3 regions of the Pseudoalteromonas sp. Z1A6 genome follow, and region 2 is predicted to be linked to each of the others. Evidence: predicted binding sites of a transcription regulator. Region 2 holds the regulator's gene; each other region holds the start of a gene.
What was found. The regulator sigma-54, encoded in region 2, starts transcription at its own class of promoters, with help from an activator protein. The targets are predictions, from matches to a motif close to GTTGGCACGNNNNTNGNNT.
Positions count from the first base shown of each region.

Region 1: a site for sigma-54 is predicted at 1,284-1,302, ahead of GQR46_RS14745 (DUF1328 family protein). Genes of this name have one in related genera too.
Region 3: a site for sigma-54 is predicted at 820-838, ahead of GQR46_RS08210 (amidase family protein). Genes of this name have one in related genera too.

Region 1 is NZ_WTKW01000258.1:207-2,411, reverse strand. Features, by position in the region: gene oadA (sodium-extruding oxaloacetate decarboxylase subunit alpha) at 1-568, opposite strand, end outside; gene GQR46_RS14750 (OadG family transporter subunit) at 580-822, opposite strand; gene GQR46_RS14745 (DUF1328 family protein) at 1,342-1,515, shown strand; gene GQR46_RS14740 (hypothetical protein) at 1,574-1,765, shown strand; gene GQR46_RS14735 (YcxB family protein) at 1,898-2,205, shown strand, end outside.
Region 2 is NZ_WTKW01000033.1:13,496-15,700, reverse strand. Features, by position in the region: gene hpf (ribosome hibernation promoting factor) at 1-257, opposite strand, end outside; gene GQR46_RS03805 (RNA polymerase factor sigma-54) at 284-1,783, opposite strand; gene lptB (LPS export ABC transporter ATP-binding protein) at 1,853-2,205, opposite strand, start outside.
Region 3 is NZ_WTKW01000096.1:1,699-3,903, forward strand. Features, by position in the region: gene GQR46_RS08200 (TetR/AcrR family transcriptional regulator) at 1-181, shown strand, start outside; gene GQR46_RS08205 (putative 4-hydroxy-4-methyl-2-oxoglutarate aldolase) at 185-667, shown strand; gene GQR46_RS08210 (amidase family protein) at 1,005-2,205, shown strand, end outside.

The DNA.
Region 1 (2,205 bases), on a different contig from region 2:
TAATTAGTTTTTCAGCATCGTACGGCTTTAATAAACCCGCCATATCTTTAATACAAATTGAGTGACAGCCTAAATCTTCTAATTGCTTAGCAAGAGTCAGCCACATATCAAGCGTATGAACAGGACTTACCGTGTACGAAATAGTACCTTGAGCATGTGCGCCTACTTTTATAGCCGCTTTAATCGCTGTTTCTAGGTTACGTACATCGTTCATTGCATCGAAAATACGAAATACGTCAACGCCATTTTTATGTGCGCGTTCTACAAACTTTTCAACTACATCATCAGCGTAATGGCGGTAGCCTAATAGGTTTTGACCGCGTAATAGCATTTGCTGTTTAGTATTAGGCATCGCTTTTTTAAGCGCACGAATACGCTCCCAAGGATCTTCGCCTAAATAACGAATACACGAATCAAATGTAGCACCGCCCCACGATTCAATAGACCAATAACCTGCATCATCTAGCTTGCTAGCAATAGGTAGCATATCGTCTAGGCGCATACGTGTTGCGAGCAATGATTGGTGCGCATCGCGTAATACCAATTCTGTTAATTTTAATTTAGCCATGTGTGTGCCCCTTATTTATTATTTGATTTGTACTGAGCAATGGCAGCACTAATAGCAGCGATGTGCTCATTAGGCACACCTTGAGATTTAAAAGACGGTGATTTAGCTGGTGATGCCTCTGGTTCGCTATAGCGCGTCACCAAATTAGACATAAGCGTTACTGCACCAATTAATATCGACAGAAATACAAACACCCCAACCATACCAGTTAGCATTAAGCTACCAGCCGTTGTGAGTAGAGCACCTATATCCATTTTTCTCCCCCTTGAAACCCATATCGAAAATAAAAAATCGATTTAATTAAATATTTATTCACTGGATAATAACAAAACTAGTCGCTTTGTCTACATCTTGTAAATTGGTAAAACCAATTAAACTATAAACAACATAACACTCAACAAATTTACATGCCATAACCCAGCAATCATGCGCCCTACAATACATACAGAAAATAACGACTATAGCTAATAGTTATATGGAAGTTGTTAATTAACTATTCAACTTAATAAAAATAACCGCCAAATTTTATAATAAGTACAAAAACACACACCAATTGTTAATTGGTCTTACCAAAAAGGTTATTTTTAGTGAATATTTACCGGTAACTTGTAACAGTGTGAATAACTTACATAACAAAGCGTAAAAATTACTAACTAACTAATAACTAAAAACACAGTTAAAAACCATAACCACTTGATATAAAACAAAAATAAACTTTGGCATATAACTGGCATTAGTTATTGTGAGCAAATTTGATAACCAAGGAGAAAACAATGTTACGCTGGACAATTACATTTTTAGTTATTGCTTTAATCGCTGCAGTGTTAGGTTTTGGTGGCATCGCAGGTGCCGCAGCTGGTATAGCAAAAATTATATTTTTTATATTTTTAGTACTTTTAGTGATCTCATTAGTTTCAGGTGCACTACGTGGTAAATCACCCAGGTAGATAAAGCATTCAACTAACAAACACTAAAATTTAATTAACACTTACAAGGAATTACATTATGAATTCAACAACTGTAAAAGCAGCACTAATCGGTCTATTCGCAAGTTTCTTTATCATGGGTTGTGAAGACAATCATGCAGAAGACGCAGGCGAACGTATTGACGAAGCAGTAACTGACGTGCAAAACAAAGTAGAAGATGCATGTGAAAATGTTAAAGAAGGCGTAAACGCTGAAGAAACTAACTGTTAATTCTTCTTGTATCGCTAAAAAACGGCCTTAGGGCCGTTTTTTTGTGTCTGTAATAAAATCACTGACTATAAAGCTGCTCATTTAGCGGCTAGCTTGTTAAAATAAAAAAAACGATATTTAAAGCAAGGCAATATGGCATTTACAACAACCTACACACTAGATAAACCTTACTTTTACGAGTGCTTTGACGAGTCACTCCCCTACAGTAAGCGCGCCAAACCTAAGTACTTTTTACTTGTACTCCTCGTTGCGCTTGGTTTATTTGGCATTTATGTTTTAAACGATCATTACTTAGGATCGTTTATGATCATGCTAGGTGTACTAGAGTGCGTCGCTTTTTACTATCGCAGACCTTGGTGGGTAACCAGACAAATGCTCAGCAGAGCGTCAGGCTCTGAGGTAACACTTACCTTTGATGAAGAAGGCATTAAGTCGGCTAA
Region 2 (2,205 bases):
ATTACTTGGCGATCTAGCTTGTCGATCAACGAGTCAATGGCGGCATACATATCTTGATGTTCTGTAGAGGCAAAGAGTTCGGCGCCACTTACGTGTATTGTCGCTTCTGCTTTTTGATTTAGTTTTTCTACATCAAGAATGACATGAACATTATTAATATGATCAGAGTGTCTTTCTAGCTTCGCAAATTTGGTATTAATATAGTCTCTTAGTGAATCGGTTAATTCTACGTGACGACCAGTTAAGTTTAGTTGCATAAGCATTACCCTCTTTTTTTTGCGTCTTAAATCAAACTTTTACGCTGATTTGACGGTGGAATAGCCAGAGATTCGCGGTATTTTGCGATTGTACGTCTCGCTACTTTAATTCCTTGCTCAGCCAATATATCCGCTATTTTGCTATCACTCAATGGTTTTGCTGAGTTTTCTGCTGCGATTAATTTTCGGATAAGCGCACGGATTGCTGTAGATGAACATTCACCACCGTTTTCGGTGCTTACATGGCTTGAGAAAAAATATTTAAGCTCAAATATACCACGGGGTGTGTGCATATACTTTTGGGTTGTTACGCGCGAAATTGTTGATTCGTGCATTTCTACCATTTCAGCAACATCATTTAAAACCATTGGTTTCATGGCTTCAGGACCGTGTTCAAAAAAGCCTTGTTGTTGCTTAACAATACAATTTGTTACTTTTAATAGCGTGTCGTTTCTACTTTCTAAGCTTTTAATAAACCATTTAGCTTCTTGTAAATGCGAGCGAATAAACTGGCTGTCACCACTGGATTTTACAGTGCGAGACATTGCAGCGTATTGGCTATTAACACGAATTTTAGGCATGCTATCTGGGTTTAACTCAACAACCCAGCGGCCTTTAATTTTTTTAACTGACACATCAGGAATAACATACTCAGACTCTTCTCTTACAATAGTATCTGCAGGCTTAGGGCTAAGAGTATGTATTAATGTCATTACTTCTTTAAGCTCTTCTTCTTTGAGCTTAGTCTTCTTCATTAATGTACGATAGTCACGAGCTGCTAATAAATCAATATGCTCGGTTAAAATCATTTTCGTTTCATTAATGTAAGGTGTTTCTTTATCAAACTGGTTAAGTTGAATACATAAACACTCTTGTAAACTACGTGCAGCAATACCGACAGGATCAAACAGTTGGATGCGCTTTAATACTGCTTCAATTTCATCAAGTTCAACTTCGTTATCTTCTTCGTTTTCTTGATTAAAGCTTTCTAAAATTTCTTCGCAGCTTAGTGTTAAAATGCCTGAATCATCGACGGCTTCTACAATAGCAATAGCAATGGCTTCATCGGTAGGGCTAAATGGCGTTAGTTGTAATTGCCACATTAAATACTCATGAAGCGTTTCAGTAGAGGCGCCTTGGTATATTGATTCGTCTTCAGGCATTGGACCTGATGATGCTGCAGGGGCGGCACTCATGTACTCATCCCAACTAACATCCATAGCCATGTCGTCACTTAGCGTGTCTTTTGCAAGTGCTTCACCACTATCTTGTTCGTATTCGCTTGGAGCATCATCGGCAGATGCGCTAACAGTTATGTCATCTGTATCTGCTTTTTGCTCGTTTTTACCTGCAGCGTCTTCGGAATAGTCTGGTTCTTCAACCTCTAATAGCGGGTTGCTGTCGAGAGCTTCTTGTATTTCTTGCTGGAGATCCAATGTACTGAGTTGCAACAAACGAATAGCCTGTTGCAGCTGTGGAGTCATTGTAAGTTGCTGGCCCATGCGCAGCTGTAGTGATTGCCTCATGTATCTCTAACAATCCTTTTATGTTGTTATAATTAATACTAGCAGATGCTTAAAGACATGGCGTAAATGTTACAGCCTAAATTGCTCGCCTAAGTAAACATCGCGTACTGTTTTATCATTTAATACGTGTTCTGGAGTACCTGATGCAATCAGCTCCCCATGAGAAACAATGTAGGCTTTTTCACAAACATCAAGGGTTTCTCTTACGTTATGATCGGTAATTAATACACCAATCCCACGATTTTTAAGATGTTCTATTATTTTCTTTATGTCTAATACCGAAATCGGGTCAACACCTGCAAATGGTTCATCCAGTAATATAAATTTAGGATCTGCTGCCAGCGCACGTGCTATTTCAACACGACGACGTTCGCCACCCGACAATGCCATACCTTGGCTATCACGAATGTGTTGTATGCTAA
Region 3 (2,205 bases), on a different contig from region 2:
CCATTTGCTCTTTACTATTTGGTCTACCACGCAATATTACGCCGACTTTCAGGCTGAGGTTTTACTTGTAATGAACAAATTAGAGTACGACGAAACCGATGTGGCACAAATTACGCAGTCAATTGCCCACATAATTTTAAAAGGTATTGGTCTTAAAATACCTGAGCAAAGTGAGACTTAACCCATGACATCCTTTACTACACCCGATTTATTTGACGATCATCGCGATAACGTACAAGTAGCAGACAGCGGCCTTTACCACTTTGGTAAAAAAACCACGTTTTATGGCAAAGTAGTTACCGTTACCTGCCCAGAAGACAACTCTTTTGCCGCCGATATATTGCATGAAAATGGTGAAGGTAAAGTATTAGTTATAAACGGGTTTGCGAGCAAACGCTTTGCGTTCATAGGCGATATTATGGCTGAGCGTGCCTTAAGTAATGGCTGGGAAGGCGTAATAATAAATGGCTGTTGCCGAGATATTGAAATACTTGCCACGATGAACTTACCTGTAATGGCGCTAGGCTCTACACCGCGTAGTACCTTAAAACGCGGCTTTGGTGATAAAAACCAAGCTGTTACCATGCTTAGCACCACTATTGAACCTAACGATTGGGTTTACGCCGATATTAATGGTTTAATCATCAGTAAAACGCCCCTTATTTAGCACTCAAAACCATATAAATAACAGCCAACTTGGTGCACCTGCGCACCAAATTGGTCTGTTTTAGCTCATTTCAATGCCATTATTTTTACAGCCCACATTTATAAACCTCACACAACCTATCAAAACCTGACCAGTTGGACAGGATTTTAATTTATGGCATTCCTCTTGCTTAGGTTTTAAACAATATAATAAGCTAACCGATTAAAAAGCGGATCAGGCTCTGTAAAATAAAAACAAGATGTTACGCAGTGGGCTGAAAAATAATAAAAATTAATCTGTCTTTTTAATCACCCTAAATCTGGACTGCTTAGTCAGATTTTTTATAACGAGTGGTGATATGAGTACCAAAAATAATAATACGACCGGTATTTTTTGTGACCATGGTCCTAAAGCATGGCAAACACATTACCAAGGCACACTTATTAATAAGCGCCTTGTGGTAAAAGATGTATTTGCTATTAAAGGCGAGCGTAACAGCGCAGGCAACCCACATTGGTTTAAAACAGCTAAACCGGCTCAAAGTACGGCAAGCTCGGTTAATAAGCTCATGACCGCTGGTTGTAACTTTATAGGCTTTACCCACACAGACGAACTGGCTTATAGCTTAGAGGGTAATAATATACATTATGGCGCTGCGCAAAATCCTAAATTAAAAGGGCATGCTTGCGGTGGTTCGAGTATGGGTTCGGCAGCAGCCGTGGCTGCTAACTTAGCCGATATTGGCTTAGGTACCGACACTGGCGGCTCAATTAGAATACCCGCCAGCTATTGTGGTTTATATGGCATAAGGCCAAGCCATAACGTGATTGAAAAAGACGGCCTAATACCGTTGGCTCCCCCTTTTGATACCATAGGTTGGCTTACCCAAAGCGCTGAGCTATTAAGCAGCGTTAGCGATGTATTATTACCACAACAAGCTATTAATAAAGTAAATACGCTGGTTATTTGCGAAGCACTCTTTGAACTCGTTGACCCCTCTTTACAAGCACCACTGGGTAAGCTTTTAGAAAAAACCAAACCTTATTTTAATCATCATATCGATTTTAAGCTCCCCAAAAGCAGCCTGCTAAGTGAGCTTGCCGATACCTTTAGAATATTACAAGGTCGTGCGATTGCTAAAACGCACCGAGACTGGCTAGAACTCCCAGATCAGCTTTCTCATTTTGCGCCAGCAATTGCGGCTCGTTTTAAAATGGCACTGGCTTTAACCAAGCAAGAAGAACAAGAGGCGTTAAAAATACAGCACGAATGGCAAGTAATCGTCGCTAAAAACTTAAACAAGCACAGCTGCTTATTTTTACCCACCACCCCTACAACTGCACCTAAATTAGGCGCCGACACAAGCGCCTTACGTATGCAAATTATTACGCTTTCGGCAATTGCAGGACTTAGTGGCTCAGCGCAAGTGCATTTACCGCTGGCTGATTTAGCAAATGATCATCCTTATGGTTTTTCATTAATGATGACCCACGGTAACGATAAAAGCCTACTTGCTTGCGTTAAGCACCTAGCTGAACACTTTAAACAGGACACACCGG